One region of the Exiguobacterium sp. A1_3_1 genome, then DNA from elsewhere that is predicted to be linked to it. Evidence: riboswitches for the same ligand, from Rfam matches in the RefSeq annotation. Region 1 holds a riboswitch; each other region holds the start of a gene.
What was found. Region 1 has a riboswitch for S-adenosylmethionine ahead of metK (methionine adenosyltransferase). Riboswitches for the same ligand answer to the same signal wherever they lie in the genome.
Positions count from the first base shown of each region.

Region 1 (8,765 bases):
TCTTCCCACATCTCATCTCCTGTTTTCCCCATGAATGTCGCATACTGAACCGGATCGAGCGGAATCGATAACGTTTTGAACATCTGCTGGTGGACCTCAAAGTAGCGGATTTCACTATCTAAGATGACCCCATCCATATCAAAAATAAGACCTCGTTTTTTCAAGACACATCCCCCTCAATTGATCTATCATGATTTCAGCATATCAAAAAAACGACTACACGATGTAGTCGTTTCACCTTCTTCATTTAGTTACTGTTTAACTTGTCGCCATTTGGACACTGGTTTGTCGGTAAGCCGGAAAATAATCCGAATTAGCATCTGACCCGTATCGTATACACAACTGATCGTATATGGCTGGTTGAAGAATCGATTTTCCTTGATGATACTCAAATAAACGGTACCCGGTGTAACGGCATTTACTCTCAAAGAGACTATCCCGTTCTTGATATCCACCTCCGAGATGTTGTTCGACGAGACCGCGTGCTTTCGCCTGAAGAATCGCTTCGTACTCAAGTCGTTGATTTGGGAACATCTTCGCTTCGTCCCGCTTACAACCAATCAAATGACCGTGGGCATATTCTTTTCCGAGCAATACGAAGTATCCACCAACAGGTTTTCCGTCGATTTCCGCAATCAGTAACAATGGCTCACAGAGTGGATTCGCTTCAAATAATTGCTCAAAATAACTCGCCGTAAAATAGTAATGAGCCGAAGCATTCTTCCGGTCCATCGTTTCATGATACAACGCCAAAAAAACAGATAAATCGTCTCGTGTTCCTGTTCTAACGGTTAACGGTGAAGCGAGCGATTTACGAATCATACTTCTCGTTTTCTTATGGAACGTCTGCATGATTTCTTCTAGTGAGGGGCGCAAATCAATGCTCGTCGTATGACGGATGAAAGAAGCTTCCGTCCAGTTACGCATGAGTCGTTCATTGCCCGTCAACGGATTAAAGCGAATCATTTCCGAGACGACCGATTCTTGCTCCGCCCACCTTTCAAACGATAGACGTGCATGCTGCATTTCAGTTGCGGTTAAGCGACCGACGATTTCCGGTCCGCCGTAGCCATACGGCGTGATGAGATCTGAATAAGGCGTATCAAAAATCCGACGCTTTAAAAAGGGATAGAACAGTGTTCCCGCATGACCTTCATAACGGAATAACACCGCTTGCTCAGACGGTCTAGCGTTAAGCGTGACGTATTGGTGACTGTAGAAGATATCAAGAGGCTGTTGCTGTACGTGTGTCGTCCAAGTTGCGGCATCTGTGATGAATTGACACCTTTCCATTCGTGCACCTCCAGTCAAAAAGAAGCAACGTTCACATGAACTTTCTTTTCAAGTTCTTGATTAGAAAGTACCCGTTTCTTTGCCGAAATATTCCATATTAATAATGATTTGTTTTATAATTAGCGCATTAATGATGTAAAAAAAAGACAGCGAATCTAATGTCCGCTGTCTTACAGATGATGCTCATGATGTGATTTTAGGAATGGCACGAAGGAATACGACGCCTGCTAACAGAATCAATCCAATCAATGTCAAGAAGACCGCTGACATACCGGATAAATCGTAGATCAACCCTCCGACGGTCGGACTGATCATCCGTCCCGCTGAAGCGGCAATATTGACGTATCCCTGGAACTCTCCTTCTTTTCCGATTGGCGCGAGTCTCGCCGCCATAGCAGGAACCGCTGGCCAGATGAACATCTCACCAATCGTCAAAATGATCATCGCGACGAGGAACATCTTGAAGCCGCCTGCGAACGGAACGATCAGATAAGACAAGAGGAAGATTCCTGTACCGGTCATCAATTGTCGCTTCAAGTCATCTCCAAACCACCGGAGAATTGGTGTTAATAAAGGTTGTGCGAACACGATGAGTGCTCCGTTGATCGTCCAAAGAATCGAGTACTCGGAAATCGTGACACCGAGCGATTTCGTGTGTACGGCAAAGGTTCCTTGCCATTGCACATAAACGAACCAAAGTAAGGCATACCCGATCGAGACGAGCAACATCGTCCGTGCCGCACCGCGCGCAAGGGGTGTGCGTGTCGTTTCGATCTCGTCATGTGCCGCATGCATCCGCGCTGGTGCCTGAATCCAGGATAAACCGACTAACAAAATGATGGCAAAGGCGATGTAGAGGACGAGATTGGCGATGAAGATGTACTGAATCGAAAAGGCAGCGATTTGACCACTGACTGCTGTCCCGAGCGCTACACCGACGTTTTGTGCGACATAGATCGCATTAAAGGCACGGCGCCCGCCTTCCGGCCAGATGACACCCGTCATCGCGTAGATCGTCGGAAAAACCATCCCACCGACGAATCCAATCAATCCAAGCATCGCGACGTATCCGAGGTACGTCTGATGAAATAGCAACAAGCCAACGGAAGACAGGACAAGTCCGATGACACTGATGACAAGCGTCTTCTTGCCACCGAGACGGTCAAACGCTTTTCCACCTAAGTAGTTTCCGACGATTGCTAAGGCAGAGTTGACGAACAATGCCATCCCTGCTTTTGTCATCGACTCTCCTAAATATTCATGAATATATAATGTATTAAACGGCCATAAAAAAGAGGATCCCGTCGTATTGATGGCCATCGCAAGGACGAGGATCCAGACCGCTTTTGGTAATTTTGGCATACCTGTGGTCCTCCTATTTCATTCTCAACCTTGCCACTTTACGCAATCCGTCCCCTAACTGTCAAGCTACTTCGCTTTTCGTCAACGAATCAAAAAATGATATAATGCAGAAAGAATCTTGCACATACTGAACCATTACTAGAAAAACAGACTATAGGAACAGGAGTCTATGCCATGTCACTTGCCCGTGTATTACCTTATACGAAACAATTACTCGAGTCCGTTATCGAGCCCGGAGACTGCGTCGTCGATATGACTGCCGGAAATGGACATGATACACAGTTTTTAGCAGAACGTGTCGGTCCAGAAGGAAGGGTTCTTGCGTTCGACGTCCAGGCACAAGCCATTGAGGAGTCGACGCGACGTCTCGACGAAGCCGGAATGTTAGCACGCGTCGACCTTTACCATGAAAGCCACATCCATGTCGGTGCCCGTCTTTCGGACGAACAACGTCCTGTCCGCGCTGGTGTCTTCAATCTCGGATACCTGCCTGGAAGCGACAAATCAATCACGACGACCGGAGAAGAGACGCTTGAAGCACTCGATGCCCTCCTCCCGATCCTCGCTCCCGGCGGTCTTGTCGTCCTCGTCGTCTATCACGGTCACTTGGAAGGAAAACGAGAACGTGACGCTGTCCTCGATTACGTCACAGCCCTTGATCAGCAAGATTATGCCGTTCTCCAGTATCGCTTCTTGAACCAACAAAATCATCCCCCGTTCATCATCGCGATCGAGAAAAAAGTACGCGGATGATGGGCACAAAAAAGTGATGCCCCTTTTTTAGAGGCATCACTTTTGTTATTTCATTCTTCAACAAGCTTAAAGAACAACATTAATTTTTCTGCAAACCGTGTGTTCAACCGTTCGAAACTAAAATGCGGAAAACCGTGTAGACGTTGTAAGTAAATCTGATCGCCACCCATTTTCCGGCATACTTCAAGTGTCAGCTTGACGTCTGCGAACTGATCGTCCGGTGCATAAAAACAAGCCAAGTTCACACGCGGCAGTTTTTTTCGTTCTTCGTCATGTACGACGATCTCTTCTTCGATTTCCCGGTACTGTGCATAGGTCAGTTCACCGATGCGAACGGTATCTTCCGTACTTTGACCAAACGGCAACGTACCGAGTGGCGCATCGGGCCGGAAACGATCGAACGCACTTGCGAAGACTTGTTTGACGCCTCCGAGTTGTTTCGAAGGGTGCCAATCAAACAACGGTGAAATGAATGCAAGGCTTGCTACCGGTAATTCATATTCTTGCAACAGACGATTGACGACGAGTGCGCCCATGCTACAGGCGACGATATGAATCGGTAGCTTGCGTTTCCCGGCTTCACGTAATGCTTCTTTTAACAGTTGACCATGTTCTTCAAACGAGATACGACGTGGGGCGTCGACGAGCAATATTTCATACTCTCGTTCGAGTACCCGAATCAAAGCTTCACTCGGACGGGCACGCAGTTGTAACGGATAGACTAATACGATGATTCCTGTTGGTTGTTCAACCACAAACTCACCTCTTCACTTCATACTTCCTATTTACGATACCTTATTTCAAACGCACACAAAACCGTCCCAAGACGGATTTCACGAGGCGACATGGCGAAGGCGAATGACAGATTCTACTTGCCCAAAGACTTCTTCCGTCATCTCACTGAGTTCTTCAAAACCGAATGAGGTCAAGAACTGACGCGCTTTATAGTTACGTGCCTCCACATATACTTCGAGTGGGACGGCTCCTTGTCGTTCGAGTTCACGGATCAATCGTCGTCCGATTCCGTTTTGCTGATATTTCGGTAAGACGTACAGACGAATGATTTCCCACGTTCCCTCAACATCAACAGCATGAATGAAACCGACGATTTCCTCATCGATGATTCCGACATAAAAATACTCTCCCCGTGCTTCTTCTGCCGTCCGAATCGCACGAACAACCTCCTCTTGCGGATACGCTTCCTGCACGAAATGCGCTTTCGAGCGCTCGGAATAGATTTCTGCGTACGTATCCAACCAGGATGTGACGGCAATGTCATGAATACGTCCTGCATCGGCTGGAATAGCTTCGCGTATTTCCATAATCGGAACCCCCCTTTGTATTCATACGAATCGACTCATGTACTTTTACCCTCTTCTAGAAAAAACATTCGTTTCCTGCAAAGTTCCACGTAAACAAAAAAGTCCGAAAACCCGCGTAGGGTTCTCGGACTTTTTGATTATGCGAAACGTTTTGCCTGTTCTTCAAGAACTGCTGCTTTATCTGTTTGCTCCCATGGAAGCTCAACATCTGTACGACCGAAGTGACCGTATGCAGCTGTTTGACGATAGATCGGACGACGGAGATCAAGCATGTTGATGATTCCAGCCGGACGAAGATCGAAGTTTTCAGCAACCAATTCGACGAGTTGTGCTTCAGGAAGTTTTCCTGTACCGAATGTATCAACCGCGATTGATACCGGGTGCGCGACACCGATTGCGTACGCGAGTTGAACTTCTGCTTTGTCTGCAAGACCTGCAGCAACGAGGTTCTTCGCGACGTAACGTGCTGCGTATGCAGCTGAACGGTCGACTTTTGTTGGATCTTTACCAGAAAATGCTCCACCGCCGTGGCGTGCGTATCCACCATACGTATCAACGATGATCTTACGACCCGTCAATCCAGCATCTCCTTGTGGTCCGCCGATGACGAAACGACCAGTTGGATTGATGAAGAATTTCGTTGCTGCGTCGATGTATTCAGCCGGGATGACCGGTGTGATGACGTGTTCTTTCAAGTCAGCTTGAATTTGCTCAAGCGTAACTTCTTCCGCGTGTTGTGTCGAGATGACGATCGTATCGACACGAACCGGCTCGTTGTTCTCGTTGTATTCGACCGTGACTTGTGTTTTTCCGTCCGGACGAAGGTAGTCGAGTTGACCGTTTTTACGCACTTCTGCCAAACGGCGTGCGAGACGGTGTGAAAGCGAGATTGGAAGTGGCATGAGTTCTGGTGTTTCTTTCGTTGCGTAACCGAACATGAGACCTTGGTCTCCTGCACCGATTGCATCGATTTCTGCATCAGACATGCTACCTTCACGTGCTTCAAGCGCTTGGTCTACACCAAGAGCGATGTCTGCTGATTGCTCATCGATTGATGTCAATACAGCACATGTGTCCGCGTCGAAACCGTATTTCGCGCGTGTATAACCGATCTCACGAATCGTTTCACGAACGACTTTTGGAATGTCGACGTAAGTGGATGTCGTGATCTCACCTGCAACGAGAACGAGACCCGTTGTAACAGAAGTTTCTGCCGCAACACGCGCGTTTGGATCCGCTGCGAGGATTGCATCAAGAATTGAATCCGAAATTTGGTCACAGATTTTATCTGGATGACCTTCAGTGACTGACTCCGACGTGAATAGTCGGCGATTAAGGTTTGTCATGTATGACCCTCCCAAAAAAGAATTTGACGGTGTACTCATTTCCCCTAGTTGAGTGGGACGGTAAAATGAAAAAAACCTTTCCAAGTCCAAAAAATGGTCAGGGAAAGGTTGTGCGTTCTTCCTTTACCCTCTTATCGTTCGAAGTGTTTACTTCGCTTCAGGAGAGCACCTTTTCCCTCATTAATATGTGAATTAATGTAGGACGGTTGCCGGGTTTCTTCGGGCCTTGTTCCCTCCACCTGCTCAGAATAAGAGTATCCGTTACGAATTACATGATATAAAGTTGTAACTACTCTGTCAAGCAAGGTTTCAAATTCTAGTCGAAACTTTTTGAAAGAGATGTTAAACTGTTAATGCTGAAAGCGTTTCCAGATAAATAGAAATCAGCACTAGAAAATGATTGCTCTCTCTTTAGTATGTCATATATAATAAATGTGTCATACTAAATACAGTGAGCCAAAACCAACGTAGGGGAAAGGTGGGGTCAGGATGCCGATGACGGTCCTGAATATCGAAGAACTACTCAAGAAAGAGCATGTGTTCAAACAACTATCTGTTGCTGAACTTGTCGAACATGCGATTCGAAACGAAGAAGGTGTCCTTGCTGAGAACGGCGCATTATCTGTAGAAACGGGGAAATTTACAGGTCGTTCACCAAAAGATAAGTTCATCGTCCGTGATTCTTCCTGCGAGTCTCACATTGATTGGGGTCATGTCAACCAACCAATGGATGGAGACAAATTTGAACAATTGTTGCAAAAGGTTCTTCGTTACATGAACGAAGCTGATCATCTCTACTACACAGAAGCTGCTGCTGGAGCAGATACGCACTTCACCCTTCCGGTCCGAGTGCTCACACAATATGCTTGGCATAACCTGTTTGCCAAACAACTCTTTTTACGCGAGTATCCTGAAGTGGCTGCCTTCGAACCGTTCACGGTCGTCTACGCGCCACATTTCAAAGCAGATCCTGCCGTTGACGGAACGAACTCCGAGACGTTCATCGCGATGTCGTTCGAACACCGAATCGTCTTGATCGGTGGAACGGAATACGCTGGAGAAATCAAAAAGTCGATCTTTTCCGTCATGAACTACCTCTTACCACAAGAAAACGTCCTTTCGATGCACTGCTCGGCAAACGTCGGACACGAAGGCGACGTCGCCTTGTTCTTCGGTCTATCTGGTACTGGTAAGACCACCCTTTCAGCCGATGATAGCCGTCAATTGATCGGTGACGATGAGCATGGTTGGTCGCACGATGGTGTCTTCAACATCGAAGGCGGATGTTACGCGAAGACGGTCAATCTATCGCGTGAAAAAGAACCGCAAATCTTTGACGCGATCCGTTTCGGAACCGTCCTTGAGAACGTCGTACTCGACGAAGCCCGTCATCCTGATTACGATGATACATCGTTGACGGAAAATACGCGTGCTGCTTATCCGATTACGGCAATCGATAACATCGCTGTTCCGTCACGCGCTGGTCATCCGAAGACGATTGTCTTCTTGACAGCTGATGCGTACGGCGTCTTGCCTCCGATCAGCAAATTGACGAAAGAACAAGCGATGTATCACTTCCTATCAGGATATACATCAAAACTCGCTGGAACAGAACGTGGGGTCACGGAACCAGAAGCGACCTTCTCGACGTGCTTCGGTTCACCATTCCTTCCACTGATGCCTGAAAAGTATGCGACGATGCTCGGCGAATTGATTGATCGTCATGGTGTTACCGTTTATCTCGTCAACACGGGCTGGACAGGCGGTGCTTACGGAACAGGTAGCCGCATGAAGCTATCTTATACACGGACGATGGTCAACGCTGCCGTTAACGGCACACTTGCAACGATTCCAACAGAAGAACACCCGATCTTTGGACTTCATATGCCGCTCGAAGTTCCTGGTGTTCCAAGTGAGTTACTCAACCCGGTACGCGTCTGGTCGAATCCGGACGAATACGACACACAAGCGCGTTCGCTTGCTGAGAAATTCCAGAACAATTTCCTTCGTTTCGAGAGTGCGACGGATGCGATCAAGTCAGCTGGTCCGCGCCTATAAAGTAGAGTTTTCTGACTTGCATCAAAAAGATAGACACCGAATTTACATCAAGTAACTAAAAAATCTGAGTCCGGTCTTCACGGACTCAGATTTTTTAGTTACTCCTTAATCCTTAGAAATTCTTCCTATTAGGCGATTCGAGACGAATAAAAACGTGTAATCCTACTCAGTTAAGAGAATGATTACACGTCGTCTTATGTCTAGAAAAAAGTCTTCAAACTCTTTTTTAGTTATATGATCGAGTCTGACTCTTCTTGAATATGTTTTTCTCGCTGCATGAGCCACTCTTGACTTTCCGTCAGTAATGCATAGGCTCGCGGAAGTGATACATTTAAACGCTGACTCAGCAGTTCAAACTGATCAAAATCACCTCGATCTGCACTAATCGCAAGCACTAAACAATCCCGAAACGGATGATCCTTTCCTTGTAGAACAATCTTCAGAGAATCTTCGAGTGGCAATTGATCGATGATATCGTCAATATCAACAGATAATAACGCATCGATGTGCGATAACAAGCCAATCATGTAAGCACTCTCCGGTTGTAGTGTTCGGGTTTCGGTAGCAAAGAGTTCACAGAGCTTCGCACAGTGTAAAGAGGACCGTAATAACTCATTTGACCACTCATAAG
Region 1 is NZ_WBYY01000025.1:435-9,199, reverse strand. It holds gene F8N00_RS04415 (HAD family hydrolase) at 1-164, opposite strand, end outside; gene F8N00_RS04410 (peptidoglycan bridge formation glycyltransferase FemA/FemB family protein) at 259-1,293, opposite strand; gene F8N00_RS04405 (MDR family MFS transporter) at 1,477-2,655, opposite strand; gene F8N00_RS04400 (class I SAM-dependent methyltransferase) at 2,809-3,408, shown strand; gene F8N00_RS04395 (serine aminopeptidase domain-containing protein) at 3,459-4,163, opposite strand; gene F8N00_RS04390 (GNAT family N-acetyltransferase) at 4,242-4,730, opposite strand; gene metK (methionine adenosyltransferase) at 4,868-6,076, opposite strand; SAM riboswitch class I at 6,205-6,331, opposite strand; gene pckA (phosphoenolpyruvate carboxykinase (ATP)) at 6,566-8,134, shown strand; partial or broken gene F8N00_RS04375 (EAL and HDOD domain-containing protein) at 8,365-8,765, opposite strand, start outside.

Region 2 (13,230 bases), on a different contig from region 1:
GCGTTTCATCATCTAACAGATGAGGAAAAGGGAGAAGCGATCGAACTGATGGCATCACATTTACCGGCAGACGGAAAAATCGTCTACGCGGATACGATGTTCGTCTCAGAAGAGGCACGCCTGCAAACGATTCGTGAAGCACGTGCTCAAGGGTTCGACGCGTTAGCGGAAGATCTCGAACGCGAGTTCTACCCGTTGATTCCAGTCATGGAAGAATTGTTTACAGCACGAGGATTCACTGTTAAATTTATACAATACAATCACTTCGTCTGGCTCGTAGAAGCCGAGAAAATGGGGGAATAAATCATGGCACTTCAAAAAATGAACGTCGAAAGCTTTAACCTGGATCATACGAAAGTCAAAGCACCTTATATCCGCGTCGCGGGTTATAAAGAAGGTAAAGTCGACCAAGTCGTCAAATACGATATCCGTTTCACGCAACCAAACGTTGAGCAAATGCCGATGCGTGCGATGCACACACTCGAGCACTTACTTGCTGAAAACATCCGTAACTACTCGGATGATGTCATCGATGTCTCGCCGATGGGATGCCAAACAGGTTTCTACATGGCGATGATGAACTTCGACTCGGTCGAAAAAATGAGCGAACTCGTTGAGAAGACGTTGAAAGACGTCCTCGCAGCAGAAGAGATTCCAGCGCAAAACGAAGTCCAATGTGGATTTGCGAGCGCACATGACCTCAAAGGAGCGAAGCACTATGCCGAGAAAATGCTTGCCGGTCGTGATGAATGGGACATCGTCTTCGGATGATCGCGAACAACGTCCGCGACCTCGTCGGAAACACACCACTCTACGAGATCACTTCATTCGATTTGCCTGCTGGTACGCGCATTTTGGCGAAGCTCGAATGGATGAACCCTGGGGGCAGCGTCAAAGACCGCCTTGGCATTCAACTCGTTGATGCAGCAATCGAAAACGGACATGTGACACCAGGCGGTACGATCATCGAGCCGACAGCCGGGAATACCGGCATCGGCTTGGCGCTCGCCGCTAAAAAATACGATCTCCAAGTCATCTGTGTCGTTCCGGAAAAATTCAGTCAGGAAAAGCAGACGTTGATGCGGGCACTCGGCGCAACCGTCGTCAACACACCGACTGAACTCGATATGCAAGGGGCCATCGACCGGGCAAAAGAACTCGGTCAAGAAATTCCGAATAGTTACGTTCCGTTACAATTCGAAAACGAAGAGAACCCAGTCACGTATCAGCGGACACTCGGTCCTGAGCTGATTGCGGACTTGCCGCACATCGACTGGTTCGTTGCCGGTTGTGGTTCAGGTGGTACGTTCGCCGGAACAGCGGACTTCTTAAAACAACGTCTCGGTACAAAAGCAGCAATCGTCGAACCGGAAGGCTCCGTCTTAAATGGTGGTCCAGCCGGTCCGCATAAGACAGAAGGTATCGGTACAGCGAAATGGCCAAGCCTCGTTCCGCGTGAACTCGTTGATGAGATTCATACGATTTCTGACCGCGATGCATTTGACGCGGTTCATACACTCGCTGCTCGCGAAGGATTACTCGTTGGTAGTTCAGCAGGTGCAGCGCTCGTTGCTGCGCTTGATATCGCAAAGCGTCACCCCGGCAGTACGATCGTCACCGTCTTCGCAGACAGTGCCGAACGCTATTTAAGCCAACAAATCTTTGAAAAGGTGGACGAAACTCATGCGTAAGAAGACAGCATTGATTCATGGAGGAACAGGTGTCGATCGGGCAACAGGAGCCGTCACACCTCCAATCTATCAAACAAGCACATACAAGCAGGATAAAATCGGTCAACTTAAGGACGGATACGAATACTCACGGACAGCGAACCCGACACGGACGAGCATCGAACGATTGATTGCGGATCTCGAGGGCGGCGCACGTGGTTTTGCGTTCGGTTCTGGGATGGCAGCGATTCATGCCGTCTTCCACTTGCTGGAGTCTGGCGACCACATCGTCATGACGGATGACGTCTACGGTGGTACGTTCCGCTTGATGCAACGCGTCTTACCGAAGTTCAACATCGAAGTGACATTCGTCGATACGACGGACCTTGCGGCAACGGAAGCAGCGATCCAAGACAACACGAAGATCGTCTACGTCGAAACACCGACGAACCCGTTGTTGAAAGTAACGGACATTGAAGCAATCGCAACGATCGCCAAACGTCACGATCTTAAACTCGTCGTCGACAACACGTTCGCGACACCTTATCATCAACAACCACTCGCACTTGGTGCAGACATCGTCTTGCACAGTGCGACGAAATACATCGGCGGACATTCGGACGTCGTCGCTGGACTTGTCGTCGTCAAAGATGATGCGCTCGGCGAAGAGCTGCACTTCATCCAAAACTCGACAGGCGGCGTGCTTGGACCGCAAGACAGCTTCTTGCTCGTCCGTGGTCTTCGTACACTCGGTATCCGAATGGATGCGATCGAAGAGACAGCACATGATCTCGTTGCGTTCCTACAAGCGCAAGACATCGTCTCGAACATCTTCTACCCAGGACTTGCATCGCATCCTGGTCACGACATCCAAACGAAACAAGCGACTGGATTTGGTGGGATGATCAGCTTTGATGTCGGTTCAGCAGCGAACGCAGAAAAACTCGTCGAGGCGACACACTTCTTCACACTCGCTGAGAGTCTTGGTGCCGTCGAGAGTCTGATTTCGGTGCCGGCACGGATGACGCACGCGTCAATCCCAGCAGAACGTCGGGCAGAACTCGGCATCACGGACGGTCTCGTTCGGATTTCAGTTGGACTTGAGGATGCGGAAGATTTGAAAGAAGACTTAACACGTGCTTTCACGTTCCTCGAAAAAGTTTCTGAAAAAACTGTTTGACAACAAAAATAACCCCTGCTAATATTCAGAATATATTCTACAAACTTAATACCGAAACTCTTATCGAGAGTGGTGGAGGGACTGGCCCGATGAAACCCGGCAACCGCGGATCTAATCCGAAGTGGTGCTAATTCCAGCAGACAAAAGTCTGGGAGATGAGAGCAAATGGTTTTGTGTACTGAAAAGTGCGCGCGTTTGCTCTAAAACGCGCGCACTTTTTTTATTTTAGGAGGGACAGTTGTGATTCGTTTACAAGACGTAGGAAAGATTTATCGCTCAAAGCGCGGAGCGGTCGAAGCCGTCGCGAATGTCGATCTGACAATCGAGCGCGGTGAAATTTTTGGAATAATCGGTTATTCCGGAGCAGGGAAATCGACCCTGATCCGATTACTGAATATGCTCGAAGCACCAACGAGTGGTTCGATCCAAATCGATGGTGTTGAAATGACATCACTAAAACCTAAGGAATTACGAGGCGTCCGCAAGAATGTCTCGATGGTCTTCCAACACTTCAACTTACTATGGTCACGGACGGTTGAAGAGAACATCATGTTCCCACTCGAGCTCGGTGGCTTCCCGAAAGCACACCGCAAGGAACGGGTCGCGGAACTGATCCAACTCGTTGGTTTGGACGGACGCGAAAAAGCCTATCCGTCACAATTATCCGGTGGTCAAAAACAACGTGTCGGTATCGCTCGGGCACTGGCATCGAACCCGGACGTTCTCTTATGTGACGAGGCAACAAGTGCACTCGATCCGAAGACGACGGACTCAATCCTTGAGTTACTCGTCGACATCAATGAAAAACTGAAACTGACGATCGTCTTGATCACACACGAGATGCACGTCATTCAAAAAATCTGTCACCGGGTCGCCGTCATGGAAGCCGGTAAAATCGTCGAGCAAGGACCGGTCGCAGAAGTCTTCCGTCATCCGAAGCAAGCGATGACGAAGGAATTCGTCAAACAATTGACGTCGCCGTCGGAGAACGAGTTAACGTTCGCGAAACTACGCGAACGGTACCCAACCGGAAAAATCGTTCAGTTGACGTTCGTCGGATCGACAGCAGAAAGCCCGATCCTCGCGGAAGTCATGAAGGATTCGCCGGTCCTGTTCAATATCATCGGCGGAAACGTCGGTCAATCACAGGAAGGGGCACTCGGTACACTGTTCATTCAGTTGATCGGGGAAACAGAAGCAACACAAGCGGTCATCACAAAGCTTCAAGCCAGTGATGTTGAAGTGGAGGTGGATCACCGATGATTTCATTCTTTGACAATCTAGATTGGGACATGGTGTGGGAAGCGACAGGCAGTACCGTCTATATGACGGCAATCGCTGGTGTTTCGACATTCGTCCTCGGTTTGATCATTGGTTTACTATTGTATGCGACAAACGAAGAGTTATTGTTCAAGAATCGGACGTTCTATTCAGTGTTGAGCTTGGTCGTCAACGTCTTCCGTTCGATTCCGTTCATCATCTTACTGATCTTATTGATTCCATTTACGACAGCAATCGTCGGTTCGTTCCTCGGACCAACGGCAGCATTACCGGCACTGATTTTCGGTGCTGCACCATTTTACGGTCGGATGGTTGAACTCGCGTTACGCGAAGTCGATAAAGGTGTCATCGAGGCAGCTGAATCGATGGGCGCGACGAAGTTCCAGATCATCTATAAAGTCTTAATCCCGGAAGCGTTGCCTGCCATCGTTTCTGGTATCACGGTCACACTCGTCTCACTTGTCGGTTATACGGCAATGGCCGGAGTAGTCGGCGGAGGTGGACTTGGGGACATGGCCTTCATCGAAGGATTCCAGCGTTCTCAAAACGATGTCATCGTCATTGCGACACTCTTAATCTTAGCGATCGTCTTCGTCATCCAAATCATTGGTGACTTGCTGATCCGCGCGATCGATAAACGTTAATTCGAAACTTAATCATATTGGAGGAATCATTCATGAAAACTTGGAAAAAATTCGTAGGTACTGCTGCTGTATCCGTCTTAGCTATTAGCCTTGCTGCATGTGGCGAAAAATCATCAGGATCAGGTAGCGACGACAAAACACTCGTCGTTGGTGCTTCGAACGTACCGCACGCTGAGATTCTTGAGCACGTCAAAAAAGAATACGAAGCAAAAGGTTACAAGCTTGAAATCAAGAAGTTCCAAGATTACGTACTTCCGAACAAAGCGCTCGCTTCAAAAGAAATCGATGCGAACTACTTCCAGCACGTACCGTATCTTGAGCAACAAGAAAAAGAAAACAAATCATATAAGTTCGCGAACGCAGGTGGCGTCCACGTTGAACCACTCGGTATTTACTCGAAGAAATACAAGTCACTCGATAAGTTACCAAACGGTGCAACGATCTTAACGAGCTCAAACGTCGCGGAACGCGGTCGTGTCTTGACGTTCCTTCAAAATGAAGGATTGATCAAACTCAAAGACGGTAAAACGACAGATGCACAACTCGGTGATATCGCGGAGAACCCGAAGAAACTCAAGTTCAAGACGAACATCGAAGCATCACTTCTTCCGCAAGCTTACAAAAACAATGAAGGCGACGCCGTCCTCATCAACACGAACTATGCGATCGATAACGGTCTGAACCCATTGAAAGACGCGATCGCTTCAGAAGATGAGTCTTCACCATACGTCAACATCATCGTTACACGTGATGGCGATGAAAAAGACAAGCGTGTCACAGCACTTCTTGACGTTCTGCACGAAAAGAAAAACCAAGATTGGATCCTCGACAAGTACAAAGGTGCGGTCGTTCCAGTCAGCAAATAAGTTCACCGAAGCCGGCATCCTTCCTATATAATGGAAGGATGCTTTTCATTTGTCTGAAACAGGGGTTAGGGGGAATCATATGCAACGCATACGTCAACTGCATCCGTTGACACTCGGGGTCTTGTTCGGGACGTTTTTCTCACGTCTCGGAACGTTCATCACGATGCCGTTCTTCGCCATCTACATGACGACCGTCCTGAAATTTGATCCTGTCGATGTTGGCTGGGTACTCAGTATCTCGGCGATCGCCAGTCTCGTCATGAGTTTCATCGGCGGCACCTTGTCGGACCGGTATGGTCGCCGGGCGATGATGCTTGCCGGAACGATCGGATTCGCGATCGTCTTCATTGCGCTGGCACAAGTCGAGACATTCTGGGCATTCTTTACGCTCAGTGCTTTGAACGGGGTCTGTCGTTCGATTTTTGAACCATCCGCCCGTGCCTTGATCAGTGATACGACGGACGAAGCGAACCGATTGTTCGTCTTCAATATCCGTTACGCGATGATCAACATCGCAGCAGCGATCGGACCGGGAATTGCTTTACTGCTGAGTGCGGGGAACACGTCCGCGACGTTTTACATCACAGCGTTCGTCTATATCGTGTACGGGGGGATGATCGGTATCTTATTCAAACGCCATCCGATCACCGAGACGCATGGTGGGAAAAAGGTATCGTTCGGAGCAACGGTTCGTCTGTTGCGGACGGATATCGCTTTTACGCTGGCACTCGCTGGCATCATCTTCGGGGTTTTCGGCTACAGTCAGTTCAACTCGACATTGCCACAGTTCTTGACGGAAACGTCACTGCTTGAAGGCGGGAAGACACTCTATGCGATTTTGATCACGATCAATGCGATCACCGTCTTGATCGTTCAATATCCGATCATGAAGTTTGGTATGAAGACGTCACCACTCGTCTCGATCACGACCGGGATTGCGACTGTTGCGATCGGATTGTTCATCATGGGAAATGCGAACGCGATCTGGTTGATGATCGTCGCGATGTTCATCTTCACGTGCGGGGAAGTCATGATGTTCACGATGACCGACATCTTGACCGATCGGTTCGCCAAACCAGAATTACGGGGCAGTTATTTCGGAGCGATGGGCTTGACGTCGATCGGACAATCAATCGGTCCGATCGCCGGAGGACATTTGTTAAGTTTATATGGAGCGGACCGTCCGTTACCGATTTTCGGGATATTAGCGGGCTTGACATTATTCGGAATACCACTGCTCTTACTGTCACAACGGATTCATCGGGCTTCGACGATCGAGGAACTCGAGGAACCGGTGAAACTTTCGAATGATTCTCAACAAAACGCATGATTTTGAGAAAAATCAACGAGCGATGACGCTTGAATAATACGCGATGTTTCTTTAAGATTAGAATGATACTAAATTAGTAACGCTCGTGTTCTGAATCGTCAGTCACGAAATGAATAGATGGAGGGATTCTAACATGAAGGCTTCACACTTGAAGATTGAAGATCTACACGTCGCGATCGACGGCAAGGAAATCTTGAAAGGCGTCAACTTGGAAATCAAAGGCGGGGAAATCCACGCGGTCATGGGACCAAACGGGACAGGTAAATCAACACTCGCATCAGCATTGATGGGTCACCCATCGTACGAAGTGACATCTGGTTCAGTCACACTCGACGGCGAAGACGTCCTCGACATGGAAGTCGATGAGCGCGCACAAGCGGGTATGTTCCTCGCAATGCAGTACCCAAGCGAAATCAGTGGTGTCACGAACTCAGACTTCCTTCGTTCAGCGATCAACTCGCGTCGTGAAGAAGGCGATGAAATCTCACTCATGAAGTTCATCCGTGAGCTTGATTCACAAATGGGTCTTCTCGAGATGCCTTCAGAAATGGCACACCGTTACCTCAACGAAGGTTTCTCAGGTGGAGAAAAGAAACGTAACGAAATTCTTCAGATGATGATGCTTAAACCAGCGATCGCGATTCTTGATGAAATCGATTCAGGTCTTGATATCGATGCATTGAAAGTCGTCGCAAAAGGTGTCAACGAAATGCGTTCACCAGAATTCGGCTGCTTGATCATCACGCACTACCAACGTCTCTTGAACTATATCGAGCCAGACTTCATCCACATCATGATGGGCGGAAAAATCGTCATGTCTGGTGGTAAAGAACTCGCACACCGTCTCGAAGCAGAAGGTTATGACTGGGTTAAAAAAGAACTCGGCATCGAAGACGTCGAAATCGAAACAAAAGCGTAAGACGAGGGAGGAAGCATGATGACTGTAGAACTGAATCTTGCAGTAAATCGCGAGGCAGTGGCAGAACGTGCGACTCGCTTAGGGGAACCATCTTGGATGGTCGCAAAGCGTCAAGACGCGCTTGATCTTGCCCCAACGCTCGCATTGCCAAAAGTAGAAAAAATCAAGATCGAAGGCTGGAACTTCACAGAAGGTACGACGGAACTCGAAACCGTCACTGGTCTTTCTTCAGATATCGAAGCATTGATCGGCGAAAACCGTGATCACATGCTCGTCACGCGTAACGGACAACTCGTCCACGCGCAAAACAGTGAAGCGGCGAACGGCGTCATCTTCACGACGCTCGAAGACGCATTAAAACAACACCCAGAACTCGTCGAGAAATACTTCATGACGGAAGGTGTTCAAGTTAACGAAGATCGTCTTGCGGCATTAAACGCAGCACTTCGTAACGGCGGTACGTTCCTTTATGTACCAAAAGGCGTTAAGCTTTCTGTACCGATGCAAGCGATCTATACGCTTGAGCAATCAGGTGCAGCGCTTTACCATCACGCGATCATAGTCGCAGATGCGGACAGCGAATTGACGTATATCGAAAACTTCGTCTCTTATGGTGACGAAGCGCATAACGTCAACGTCGTCACAGAAGTCTTCGTTGAAGACAACGCAAAAGTCCTCTTCGGTGGTGTCGATACGTTATCGAAAGGTGCCATCACGTATATGAACCGTCGTGGTGTCGTCAAACAAGGCGCGAAGCTCGAATGGGCACTCGGTCACATGAATGACGGTCACACAGTTACAGAAACAAAAACACATCTCGTCGGAAACGATTCGTTCTCAGATACGAAAGCCGTTACGGTCGGTCGTGGAGAGCAAAAACAAAACTTCAACGTCCGGACGGACCACTTCGGTAAAGGATCAGAAGGTTTCATCTTGATCCACGGTGTCCAAAAAGACGCAGCAACATCTATCTTCAACGGAACGTCGATGATCCATCACGGCGCTTCGAAATCAAACGGCGTTCAAACGGAACGTGTCCTCATGTTGTCTGAAAAGGCACGTGGTGATGCGAACCCAATCCTCTTGATCGATGAGGATGACGTCATGGCAGGGCACGCGGCATCTGTCGGTCGTGTCGATGAACTACAACTCTACTACTTGATGAGCCGTGGCCTTTCACGGAAGGAAGCAGAACGCCTCGTCGTTCACGGATTCCTCCAGCCAGTCGTCTCGGAACTTGCGATTGACTCGGTGAAAGAACGTCTCGTTCAAGTCATCGAAGGGAAAGTAAACTAATATGGGAATCGATGCATCCATCCGCAATCAGTTTCCGATCCTCGACCAACAGGTCAACGACCGGAAACTCGTCTATCTCGATAGTGCGGCCTCTTCGCAGAAGCCGCTCGTCGTCATCAATGCGATTGACGACTACTATAAGACGATTCATTCGAATGTGCACCGTGGCGTCCATACGCTCGGAACACGAGCGACGGATGCGTACGAAGGTGCGCGTGAGAACGTTCGTCGTTTCATCCAGGCGCAACACCATGAAGAAATTATCTTTACCCGCGGCACGACGACGGCGATCAACATCGTCGCGTCAAGCTACGGCATGGAGCATGTCGAAGAAGGCGACGAAATCGTCGTCACATACCTCGAACACCATGCGAATCTCATCCCGTGGCAACAAGTCGCTAAACGCAAAAAAGCGAAGTTGAAATACGTCGATTTGACAGCTGATGGTCGCGTGACGGTCGAAGCGGTCGAAGCACAACTGTCCGACCGGACGAAGATCGTCGCGATGGCACATGTCTCGAACGTTCTCGGTACGATCAATCCGATCAAAGAAGTCGCGCGTCTTGCTCACGCTCGAGGTGCCGTCATGGTCGTTGATGCCGCGCAAAGTGCACCGCATCAACGGATTAATGTCACGGATCTCGACTGTGACTTCCTCGCCTTCTCTGCACACAAGATGTGTGGTCCGACAGGTGTTGGTGTCCTTTACGGGAAAAAGGCGTTACTCAATGCGATGGAACCCGTTGAGTTCGGTGGCGAGATGATTGATTACGTTGGTCTTGAAGAGTCGACGTTCAAACCGTCTCCATATCGTTTCGAAGCGGGTACACCGATTATCGCAGGCGCTGTTGGTTTATCGGCAGCGATTGATTTCTTAGAAGAGATTGGTTTAGAGAACGTCGAAGCACACGAACGTGAACTCGCGCAGTACGCGATGGCACAAATGCGTGACATCGACGGACTAACGATCTACGGTCCGGAAGAACGCGTTGGACTCGTCACGTTCAATCTCGGTGATGTCCATGCACATGACGTCGCAACCGTCCTTGATATGCAGGGAATCGCGGTTCGCGCCGGTCATCACTGTGCACAGCCCCTGATGCGTTGGCTCGGAGCGAGCTCGACGGCTCGCGCTAGCTTCTATCTCTATAACACGAAAGAAGAGGTTGACGCACTCGTGACAGGACTTCGCCAAACGAAGGAGTATTTCAGTCATGGATTTTAACAATCTCGATCACTTGTATCGTCAAGTGATCATGGATCACTATAAAACTCCCCGAAATCGCGGTGCGATCGAGGGGGGCGTCACGATCGACATGAACAATCCGACGTGCGGCGATACGATTCGTCTCCAGCTCGCGATTGAAGACGATGTCGTCCGTGATGCGAAATTTGACGGGGAGGGCTGCTCGATCAGCATGGCGTCTGCTTCAATGATGACGCAACTCGTCAAAGGTAAGACTATCGAAGAAGCCTTACGACTCGCGGATATCTTTTCGGACATGGTCCAAGGAAAAGACTATGACGACGAATCGTTCGACCTCGGGGACGTCGAGGCACTCTCGGGTGTCACGAAATTCCCGGCACGGATCAAATGTGCGACACTTGCCTGGAAGGCGCTCGAACGCGGCGTAGAAGAAGGGAAGTAAACTTCGGTCACAAGCAAGTAAGAGGAGGAAATGAACATGGCAAAGAACATGCCGGAAATTGGCGATTATAAATATGGTTTCCACGATCGCGATATCTCGATCTTCCGTTCTGGACGTGGCTTGACGACTGAAGTCGTCGAAACGATCTCGAAAATGAAGGAAGAACCACAATGGATGCTTGATTTCCGTTTGAAATCACTTAAGATCTTCAACGAACAAGCGATGCCAGCGTGGGGTGGCGATCTCTCAGAATTGAACTTCGACGACATCACGTACTACGTCAAGCCGTCTGAACGGGCAGAGAAATCGTGGGATGAAGTACCAGAAGAAATCAAACGTACGTTTGACAAACTCGGTATCCCAGAAGCAGAGCAAAAATACTTGGCAGGTGTCTCGGCTCAGTACGAGTCAGAGGTTGTCTACCACAACATGAAAGAAGACCTCGAAGAAATCGGTGTCGTCTTCAAAGATACAGATACAGCGTTAAAAGAGAACGAAGATATCTTCCGTGAGTACTTCGGAAAATTAATCCCGCCAACAGACAACAAGTTCGCAGCTTTGAACACAGCGGTCTGGTCAGGTGGATCGTTCATCTACGTACCAAAAGGTGTTAAAGTCGATACGCCGCTTCAAGCCTACTTCCGCATCAACTCGGAAAACATGGGTCAATTCGAGCGGACGTTGATCATCGTTGATGACGAAGCATCGGTTCACTACGTCGAAGGATGTACAGCACCGGTCTACACAACGAACTCGCTTCACTCAGCGGTCGTTGAGATCTTCATCAACAAAAACGCTTACTGCCGTTACACGACGATCCAAAACTGGGCGAACAACGTCTACAACCTCGTTACGAAACGTGCGATCTGTGAAGCTGGCGCAACGATGGAATGGGTCGATGGTAACATCGGTTCGAAACTGACGATGAAATACCCAGCCGTCATCCTCAAAGGTGAAGGTTCACGTGGTATGACATTGTCGATCGCAATCGCTGGTAAAGGTCAACACCAAGATGCGGGTGCGAAGATGATTCACTTAGCACCGAACACATCGTCGACGATCGTCTCGAAGTCGATCTCAAAACATGGTGGTAAAGTCACGTACCGCGGTATCGTCCACTTCGGACGGAAAGCGACAGGCGCACGTTCGAACATCGAATGTGATACGCTCATCATGGATAACCAATCGACGTCGGATACGATTCCGTACAACGAAATCCTCAACGATAACATTTCGCTCGAGCACGAAGCGAAAGTCTCGAAGGTCTCGGAAGAGCAATTGTTCTACCTCATGAGCCGCGGGATTTCACAAGAGGAAGCAACGGAAATGATCGTCATGGGCTTCATCGAGCCGTTCACGAAAGAACTTCCAATGGAATATGCGGTCGAAATGAACCGTCTCATCAAGTTCGAGATGGAAGGTTCAATCGGATAATTCGTCTTGCTCTCTCATCTACGGATGGGGGAGTTTTTTCATGAAATGGTTATTGGGGTAAAGAGTGAAAAAGGAGGGATTATTATGCGTGACATCGTCTATTCCTTTCAAGTCTCGCTTGACGGTTATATCGAAGATGCGTCAGGTAGGATCGATTTCGCTTCACCGGACGCAGAATTACATCAGTATTTCAATGACTATGAGAAAGCGTTCGATACCCATGTCTATGGACGTCGTTTGTACGAGATGATGCAATACTGGGAGACAGCGGATCAGGAAGACGAGCCGATTGTCGTTGAGTATGCGAAAACCTGGCAATCGCTTGAGAAGGTCGTCTTCTCGCGGACGCTCGACGCTGTCGAAGGAAAGACACGTCTAGCGACCAAGTCACTTACCGAGGAACTTCAAGCACTAAAAGCCTTGCCTGGAAAACAGATTGCGATTGGTGGGGCGACGCTTGCTGCTGAAGCGATACGACTTGGACTCGTCGACCGTTATCATATCGTGATTTATCCTGTTCTGCTCGGCGGTGGAAAACGGATGTTTCCGGTGTTCGATCAACCGCAACACTTAAAAATGATCAAAACACAATACTTCGAATCGGGATGTATCATACTTGAATATGAACGTTTAAATTGAAGCATTGAAGAAGAAATCCCGGATTCTGCTATGCTATGATGAATAGGTAGAATAGAACACGTAAGGGGGAGGAGCGCATGATATATATCGGTGTTACGGGCTGGGGAGATCATGATAGTCTCTACTTGACCCCGCAAGATCGTAAGGAGAAGCTCGCCGCTTATGCGGGACATTTTCCAGCAGTCGAGGTCGACTCGACGTTCTATGCGATTCAACCGGAACGAAACTACGAAAAATGGACATCCGAGACACCGGACGGGTTCCGCTTCATCGTCAAGGTCCACCGGGCGATGAGTGGACATGACCGGGAGAATAAAGATCC
Region 2 is NZ_WBYY01000030.1:823-14,052, forward strand. It holds gene F8N00_RS05030 (class I SAM-dependent methyltransferase) at 1-303, shown strand, start outside; gene F8N00_RS05035 (S-ribosylhomocysteine lyase) at 307-771, shown strand; gene F8N00_RS05040 (PLP-dependent cysteine synthase family protein) at 768-1,691, shown strand; gene F8N00_RS05045 (bifunctional cystathionine gamma-lyase/homocysteine desulfhydrase) at 1,684-2,850, shown strand; SAM riboswitch class I at 2,908-3,012, shown strand; gene F8N00_RS05050 (methionine ABC transporter ATP-binding protein) at 3,091-4,113, shown strand; gene F8N00_RS05055 (methionine ABC transporter permease) at 4,110-4,775, shown strand; gene F8N00_RS05060 (MetQ/NlpA family ABC transporter substrate-binding protein) at 4,808-5,641, shown strand; gene F8N00_RS05065 (MDR family MFS transporter) at 5,721-6,971, shown strand; gene sufC (Fe-S cluster assembly ATPase SufC) at 7,105-7,890, shown strand; gene sufD (Fe-S cluster assembly protein SufD) at 7,909-9,186, shown strand; gene F8N00_RS05080 (cysteine desulfurase) at 9,188-10,411, shown strand; gene sufU (Fe-S cluster assembly sulfur transfer protein SufU) at 10,401-10,835, shown strand; gene sufB (Fe-S cluster assembly protein SufB) at 10,872-12,269, shown strand; gene F8N00_RS05095 (dihydrofolate reductase family protein) at 12,354-12,908, shown strand; gene F8N00_RS05100 (DUF72 domain-containing protein) at 12,986-13,230, shown strand, end outside.
Region 2: another riboswitch for S-adenosylmethionine. It lies ahead of F8N00_RS05050 (methionine ABC transporter ATP-binding protein); the one in region 1 lies ahead of metK (methionine adenosyltransferase).

Region 3 (8,925 bases), on a different contig from region 1:
AGATATTTATATCGCAGCATCTCAAATCCGACGCTTTAATCTACGTAATGGTGATGTCGTCACAGGTAAAGTCCGTCCACCGAAGGAAAACGAACGGTTCCAAGGGTTACTTAGCGTGGAAGCCGTTAACGGTGAAGCACCGGATACTGCCCGTAACCGTTTATTCTTCCCGGCACTGACACCAATTTATCCGGACCGATTGATGCGACTTGAGACAGAACCACGCCATCTATCCGTTCGTGTCATGGATATGATCGCACCGGTTGGATTTGGTCAACGTGGTTTGATCGTCGCACCGCCAAAAGCAGGGAAGACGTCACTCCTCAAAGAAATCGCAAACTCGATTCAGGAGAATCATCCGGATGTCGAACTAATCATTCTCTTGATTGATGAGCGACCTGAGGAAGTAACGGACATTGAGCGTTCGGTTCCAGGAGCAGACGTCGTCAGCTCGACGTTTGACGAAACACCGGACAACCACGTCCGAATTTCTGAACTGGTCCTCGAGCGGGCGATGCGGCTCGTCGAACACAAGAAGGATGTCGTCATCTTGATGGATTCGATCACGCGTCTAACACGGGCCTATAACTTAACGGTACCGCAAAGTGGTCGGACGCTTTCGGGCGGAATTGATCCGGCTGCGTTCCATAAGCCGAAACGGTTCTTTGGTGCAGCGCGAAACATCGAACACGGTGGTAGTTTGACGATTCTTGCGACAGCACTCGTCGAGACAGGATCGCGCATGGATGACGTCATCTATGAGGAATTCAAAGGAACCGGCAACATGGAACTGCATCTCGATCGTAAGTTGTCAGAGCGTCGAATCTTCCCAGCGATTGACATTCGGAAGTCCGGTACACGGAAGGAAGAACTGTTGCTTCCGAAAGAGCAGCTTGATGCGCTTTGGGCGATTCGCCGGACGATGAATGAGTCGAACGAGTTCGTCGATACGTTCCTGCGTAAGATTCGTGATACGAAAAATAATGAAGAATTTTTCGTCGTACTTGAGAAAGAACAGAAGAAGGCGGTCCGACGCGCGCCAGCTAAACCACGTACCGTCAAGAAGGAAACGACGACAGAAAAATAACTATTGCGACGCATAAAAAAATCGTTTAGTATAGGAAGGTAACTTACTCTGGCTCAGCAAATGAACCAGGGCGGAAGGAGAGAAATCAACCATGAAACAAGGAATTCACCCTAACTACAACAAAGTAGTATTTATGGATTCAACGACTGAGTACAAATTCTTAAGCGGTTCTACTCGTTCTTCGAACGAAACGATCACTTGGGAAGATGGTAACGAGTACCCACTCATCCGTGTGGATGTGTCTTCAGACTCGCACCCATTCTACACAGGTCGTCAAAAGTTCAACGCGGCAGATGGTCGTGTCGATCGCTTCAACAAAAAATACGGCCGCAAGTAATTACTTGTTGGTTCTTAAAAAACAGCCTGCCTCCATTACGGAAGCAGGCTGTTTTTGTATAGACTGAATTGTGAACGATACGTGAGATACGTCTTCAAGACGAACGAGAAGGCGATTCCGCCAGCAATCCCGATTAAATAGGGCATGACTTCCGGATGTGCCAAGACATAGTCCATGACTTTATGGAACGAGAGATGGCGGCCGACGAAGTAACCGGCACCTAAGAACACGCTGATCCAAATCAAGGCACCTGTATACGCATAACTCGCAAAAACGCGAAACGGCATTTTTGAGACGCCTGCAAAAAAGGCAGAGAGTTGGCGGAGACCAGGTATGTAGTAACCGATGATCAAGACCGATTTTCCGTAACGACGAAAACCGGCTTCAGCGGAAAGAATATGTTTTTCTGAGATACGCATTTTCGGTCCAACGCGGTGTAGTAGTGGCATACCGAGTTTTAATCCGAGTAAATAGCTGATCGTCATCCCGATGCAACTGCCGGCGTAAGCGGCGAGAATCGTACCGACGAGTGGTAGATTGCCTTGATGCATCCAAAATCCGGACAAAACGAGCAGGGTCTCATCAGGAACCGGCAATCCCACGATACCACCTGCGAGAAGGACGGAGAGACCAAGGGCACCATATTGGTGCAGGATGTCATGTAAGAGATGATGAATCGGGGACACCTTCTTTCGTGAGAATCTTCTTCTTCAGTGTACAGGAAATAGGGGGCAGTTGGAATGAAAGGACAAAAATTCTAGGGAAAGAAAAAATGAATTTTGATTTCCGGAAGTCAACCCTTTTTCTCGATACCGTTTCGGGCTATACTCGTTAAAGTGACTATTTTTAGAGGACGGTGTCGGACGATGATGCATGTAATAAATCAGTACGGCTGGATCGAAGTAATTTGTGGCAGTATGTTTTCCGGGAAATCGGAAGAGTTGATTCGTCGTGTCAGACGGGCGCAGTACGGCAAACTGCCCGTGCAAGTATTCAAGCCGGCAATCGACGACCGGTACCATGAAGAGCATGTTGTCTCTCACGTTGGCAACTCTGTCGTAGCGATTCCGATGGCGACGAGTCGTGATCTTTATGCGGCAGTAGCAGAAGAAACACAAATCGTCGGGATCGATGAAGTTCAATTCTTTGATGATGAGATCGTACAAGTCATCGAAGCACTCGCACAAGACGGAAAACGCGTCATTTGTGCAGGCCTTGATCAAGATTTCCGGGCAGAGCCATTTGGGAAAATGCCTGAATTACTGGCGCGCGCAGAATTCGTGACGAAACTACAAGCCATCTGTCTTTCGTGTGGGGATCCGGCTTCCCGGACACAACGTTTGATTGATGGGAAACCAGCCAACTATGATGATCCGATCATCCTAGTCGGAGCGTCGGAATCGTATGAGCCACGTTGCCGTCATTGCCATGAGGTACCTGGAAAACCGAAGCCGCTCCAATCGGTGCAGCACCAAGAACGATAAATGAAAAAAGGCGAAGGCTGGGATATAACTCAGTTTTACAGATGATAAAAAGGAATTGCACATCCTGAGTGATGGCGATTCTTTTTTTTCGTTAAACTCAGCTAGTTAAGTCTCAGCTTCTTTTAGTCACTTTTTTAAACTCGAGATTAATGATAAAGAAAGCTAGGACTAAAAGAATAAAGTAACTAATTACTACTTGTAACAGTTCTTTATCGTGAGTTAGCTAACTCTAAACATAGAGTATATAAGTAATTAAAAAGACAATAAGGATTCATCAACTGAAAACTCTTACTGTTTTTCTCGTTTGTATGTAACCTTTCGAAGGTTTTTGGTGTAAGGTATAGTGTTTTTGAAGGATTTATTTAATGGATAAATTGAAAAGATCAAACAACGATAACTGTTGATGTAAGGAATTGGAGGTAAACAAATGAGTAAATACCATAAATCTAGCATACGATTAGTTTTGATTGTATTAGTTACAGTCACAATCTTGTATTATGGTTTTAACTTTGAAATAGGGTACGGGATAATCTTTTTAATCGCAGCTGTTGGGTGTACCATTTATCTTAACTTTAAAGCAGCTAAAAAAGAAAAAAGTGAGAAAAAAATCCTATAATTAAATATGGGAGTTTCAGCTTGTAGACAACCCCTCACTTCGTAATTGAAATGAGGGGTTGTTGTATGTATTAATTACTAAAATGTTAAAGAAACGTGGATTCCCTGAGGGATCCAAGGACCAATTTGTAGGCTTTTCGAGGTTCACGGTAATGAAAGTAAGCATTGCTTGAAGCGTCGTTTTTTCACTCCCCGGATCTGTTGTACTCTCCTGTATATGACGTCTTAATCTAATTTGTCTTTTTGCTTTCGGGCAACGCGTCTAATGTAGAGAAATAGGGTACCTATTCCTTCAACCCAAGACCTAAAAATTAACGGAATGTCATGTTAGTCTAGATCTCTTTGATGGTACGTCGCATGTAGGAAATACTAAATACATGTTGAAGAAGCGTCATCTTGATTAACAGGACGAGGTCGATGCTTGTCCCAGGAAAACGATTTGAAATGAACAAAGCGCAATCCTCCCATTAGAGAAAATTGCGCTTTGCTTACAATCTGTAGCAGCTATTTGCTTCCATATAGAAACGAATAGCTGTTTTTTTGATTCAGCCTGTTTCTTGCGAAAACTGACACGATTGTTCGATAAAGCGAATCGTCTCACGGACGATTAGATCCTGATCATGATCGAGTGTCGCGACGTGATACGAGTTGAGTAAACAGTAGCTTCGTTTATCATTCGTTCCGATGTGCTGGTGCAGATAATCTGAGCTCGACGGCGGAACGACGTGATCGGTCGCCGAGTAGAGAATCAATGTCGGTAGAAGGATCGATCCGAGGCGTCCTTTTGTCTCATCCATCAGACGGACGAGTTCAAACGCACAACGGCTCGGAACGAGGTCATAAATGATTTCGAAGGCTGCTCGCTTAATGTCCGGTGCCCCTTCCGGTAAGTACTGTGGACCGTCCTCGAACGAAAGTGCTTCATAGGATGGAACGGAGAGTGCAGCATTGATCGTAATGATGCCGGCAAACGGAATGCCGTCAGCGGCGAGTGACAGTGCAAGCGTCGCACCCATCGATTGACCGATGACGAAGACTTGATCGCATGTTTCTTGTAAACGTTCATAGCCGTCTTTCAGGCTTTGCTTCCAACATCGAGCAGTCGATTGTTCAAACTCGCGGACGTTCGTTCCATGTCCACGTAAGCGCGGGGCATAGACGGTAAAACCTTCAGCAGCAAATGCCTCACCGACGTCCCGGACACTTTGCGGAGTGGCGTTAAAACCATGACAGATTAGAATGCCGATCGATCCACCTTGAAAATAAAACGCTTCAGCACCAGTCAATACAGGATAGTTCATCATTACTATTTTTCCTCCATTCATGAAAAAAACTCGTCGACGTCACTGCTTGGACGCTCACGAGTTTTTCACCGTATCATCCAAAGCCGCGCTTTGCTGGTCGGAGCACCTTACAGATTGCAGGTTGCCGTGAAGTCATAGAGCCAGGTCTCTCGTTCACTCTTGATAAATATCATATTGGAATTGTCGGAATAATCATTGAAACGATGGTAGCACGTTCAAAAATGACTTGTCAAATCGTTCTTGACGAATCATGATCCGTTCAGTAAGCTAACTCATAACTTAATCATCCATCGATATGCGCCAAATGGATTATTTTTGAAAAGTTGGTTGACTTTTAAAGTTCCGACCCGTAATGTAAAAATTAGTTTTACGACATAAGCAACAACGCAACAACACACATACGAATTTCATACCGCAATACTTATCCAGAGAGGTGGAGGGACTGGCCCTACGAAACCTCGGCAACAGACTCATTATGAGCACTGTGCCAATTCCATCAGACAGATGTCTGAGAGATGAGTGGAGTGGATTCTGCCACTGTGCGGATCCAGGTCTCTTCTTGTTTCTCAAGAAGGGACCTTTTTTGTTGAATGAAGGGGGAAAACGGAATGATTGCATTTCATCAAGTCAAAAAAACGTACGTCACGAAAGATCAGACGATTGCAGCACTCGACGGTGTCGACCTGACGATCGAAAAAGGCGAAATCTTTGGTGTCATCGGCTTTAGCGGTGCCGGAAAAAGTTCACTGCTCCGCTGTGTCAATCTGTTAGAACGACCGACGTCAGGAACGGTGACGGTCGATGGGGAAGATTTAACGCAACTGTCTCCGAAAAAATTACGCCAAGCAAAACAACGGATCGGGATGATCTTTCAGCACTTCAATCTATTGAATGCGAACACGGTCTTTACGAATGTTGCAAAGCCACTCGTTCTCGCAGGCGTCAAGAAAGACGAGATTCGCCGCCGGGTGACGGAGTTACTCGAATTCGTCGATCTCGCGGACAAGGCGAATCATTATCCGGATCAATTGTCGGGTGGGCAGAAACAGCGCGTCGGTATCGCCCGGGCACTCGCGACGCAACCTTCCGTCCTCTTATGTGACGAGGCGACGTCAGCACTTGATCCCCAGACGACGCATCATATTCTTCAGTTATTAAAACGGATCAATGCCGAGTACGGGATCACGATTCTCTTGATCACCCACGAGATGGGCGTCATCCGGGAGATTTGCGACCGTGTCGCCGTCATCGAAGCTGGAAAGTTGATCGAGTCAGGAACGGTCTTCGACGTCTTTTCGAATCCAAAGACCGAGACAGCACGGAACTTCGTCCGGTCTGTCATGCATGACGAGATTCCAGCATCGATTCGTCAGTTGATCGAGTCGCGAAATGCGCATCCAATCTATAAGATTCACTTCCTTGGACATCACACCGGGCAACCACTCTTATCGCAAGTCGCAAAACGCTTTGACGTCGATGTCAACATTTTGCACGGGAGCATCACAGAGTTGCAGGATACGCCGTTCGGCACCTTGCTCGTCGAGTTGATTGGTGAGCCGGCTGAAGTGAAACGAGCGTTACAATACATCGATCAGGCACAGGTGACGGTCGAGGAGGTGCTCGCTGATGCTAGTTAACTACAGTGATATCTGGACAGCATTCTTGCAGACGATGACGATGGTATCCGTTTCGCTCTTGTTCTCGACCTTGATCGGCTTACCACTCGGTATCCTGCTTGTTGTCACGCGAAAAGGAGCGTTACTTGAAAATGTTCCGTTGTTCACGTTCTTCAACAGTATCGTCAATATCTTCCGCTCGATTCCGTTCATCATCCTACTCGTCGCGATCATCCCGTTGACACGGTTGATCGTCCAGACGTCGATCGGAACCGAAGCTGCAATCGTCCCGCTCGTCTTTTACGCTGCACCGTACATGGCGCGTCTGATCGAGAGTTCTTTACTCGAAGTCGATAAAGGCGTTCTTGAAGCAGCAGAAGCGATGGGCGCGACACCGTTTCAAACGATTTTCCGCTTCCTCCTACCGGAAGCACTCGGTTCACTCATCCTGAACTTAACGATCGCGACGGTCGGCTTGATCGGGGCATCGGCGATGGCAGGCGCCATCGGTGGTGGCGGTTTGGGTGACTTAGCAATTACTTACGGCTATCAACGGTTTGATACGAAAGTCATGATCATCACGGTCGGGATTCTCGTCATCTTAGTCCAAGGCTTACAGACGACAGGCAACATCGTCGCACGAAAAATCAGAAGACATTAATCAAGGGAGCGATTCAGCCATGAAAAAAGCAGTAGCAATTGGAGCAACACTCACGACGATTTTATTTGCCGGGTGCGCAGCATCAGGAGAAGACGAAAAGACAATCAAGCTCGGTGTCAGCGGTTCAGACACACAAGTTTGGGACTATGTCGCCAAAAAAGCAGAAAAGGAGGGCATCAAAATCGAGCTCGTCAAGTTCTCCGATTATGTCCAGCCGAACATGGCACTGGCTGAGGGTGAAATCGACGCCAATGCCTTCCAGACGATTTCCTACTTCAACGCTTTCAAGAAAGAACATAACTTGAAGCTATCGCCGATTGCGACGACTGTCATCGCACCGATGGGGATCTACTCGGATAAATACAAGGACGTCAAAGACATTCCAACTGGCGGGAAAATCGCTGTTCCGAACGAAGCGACGAACATGGGACGCGCCCTCTTGTTACTGCAAGAAGCCGGTCTGATCAAGTTACCGGATGACTTCGATGGCAACGGTTCGGTCGATAAGATCGTCGAGAATCCGAAGAAGCTGAAAATCGTTCCGATCGTCGCCGGGCAAACGCCACGCGTCTTACCGGACGTCGCGGCGTCAATCATCAACAATGGCATTGCCGTTGACGCTGGCTTCAACCCGATCAAGGACTCGATCGTCCATGAGAACGAGACAGCAAAACCATACATCAACATCATCGCGACACGGACGGAAGACAAGAACAAAAAAGAACTGAAAAAAATCGCATCGCTGTATCAACAAAAAGATGTCGCGGCCTTCATCAAAAAAGAATACAAAGGCAGTACAATCCCGACGTTCGTCCCACTAAGCGACATCGGCGAATAATTTCAAAAGGAGAGTGGATAGCATGACGACACCAGTACGCACGACATGGGTAGAGACGATTGAACAAGACATCGAACAAAAACGGGAATCGTACCTTGAGACGAGTCACCGAATTCATGCGACGCCGGAAATCGGGAACGAGGAATTCTTTGCTTCGCGGCTCCATGCGGAGCGTCTAACGGCGGAAGGTTTTACGGTAGAACTCGGCGTCGCGGGGCACGATACCGCGTTCTTCGCGAAGAAGTCGAGCGACCGACCAGGTGCGACGATTGCCTTTCTTGCTGAGTATGATGCGTTGCCAGGCATTGGTCACGCGTGCGGTCATAATATCATCGGCACGACGAGCGTCGCAGCGGCGATCGCGCTCAGTAAAATACTCGATGAAGTCGGCGGGAGTGTCGTTGTCCTTGGAACACCGGCCGAGGAAGGTGGACCGAACGGTAGTGCGAAAGGCAGTTTCGTCAAACATCAGTTGCTGGAAGGGATCGATGCAGCCTTAATGGTCCATCCGTCAGGTCAAACACGGATCACGGGTTCTTCGCTTGCGGTCGATCCGCTCGACTTTGCCTTTACGGGTCGTCCGGCACACGCAGCGGCGTCACCGGAAGAAGGCATCAACGCCCTCGACGCTGTCATTCAACTCTTCAACGGAATCAACGCCTTACGTCAGCAATTACCGGACGATGTCCGGATCCACGGGATCATCACGCATGGTGGCGATGCGCCGAACATCATTCCGGAATACGCAAAAGCACGTTTCTTCATCCGGGCGACGACACGGGAACGCCTCAATGCCGTCACGGAAAAAGTCAAGGCCGTTGCCCAAGGCGCGGCACTCGCGACCGGGGCGACGCTTGACGTCATCGCCTTCCAAAATGAAGTCGATAACCTCGTCTTCAACCGGACGTTCGACCGTCTGTTCCAAGAAGAAGCAGAGGCGCTCGGCGAAATCGTTCACTTGGACGAACGACCGGGTCTTGGTT
Region 3 is NZ_WBYY01000003.1:46,688-55,612, reverse strand. It holds gene rho (transcription termination factor Rho) at 1-1,087, shown strand, start outside; gene F8N00_RS00900 (type B 50S ribosomal protein L31) at 1,179-1,424, shown strand; gene F8N00_RS00895 (DedA family protein) at 1,460-2,110, opposite strand; gene F8N00_RS00890 (thymidine kinase) at 2,294-2,908, shown strand; gene F8N00_RS00885 (alpha/beta hydrolase) at 4,069-4,827, opposite strand; SAM riboswitch class I at 4,895-4,996, opposite strand; SAM riboswitch class I at 5,246-5,349, shown strand; gene F8N00_RS00880 (methionine ABC transporter ATP-binding protein) at 5,436-6,464, shown strand; gene F8N00_RS00875 (methionine ABC transporter permease) at 6,454-7,104, shown strand; gene F8N00_RS00870 (MetQ/NlpA family ABC transporter substrate-binding protein) at 7,124-7,942, shown strand; gene F8N00_RS00865 (M20 family metallopeptidase) at 7,965-8,925, shown strand, end outside.
Region 3: another riboswitch for S-adenosylmethionine. It lies ahead of F8N00_RS00885 (alpha/beta hydrolase); the one in region 1 lies ahead of metK (methionine adenosyltransferase).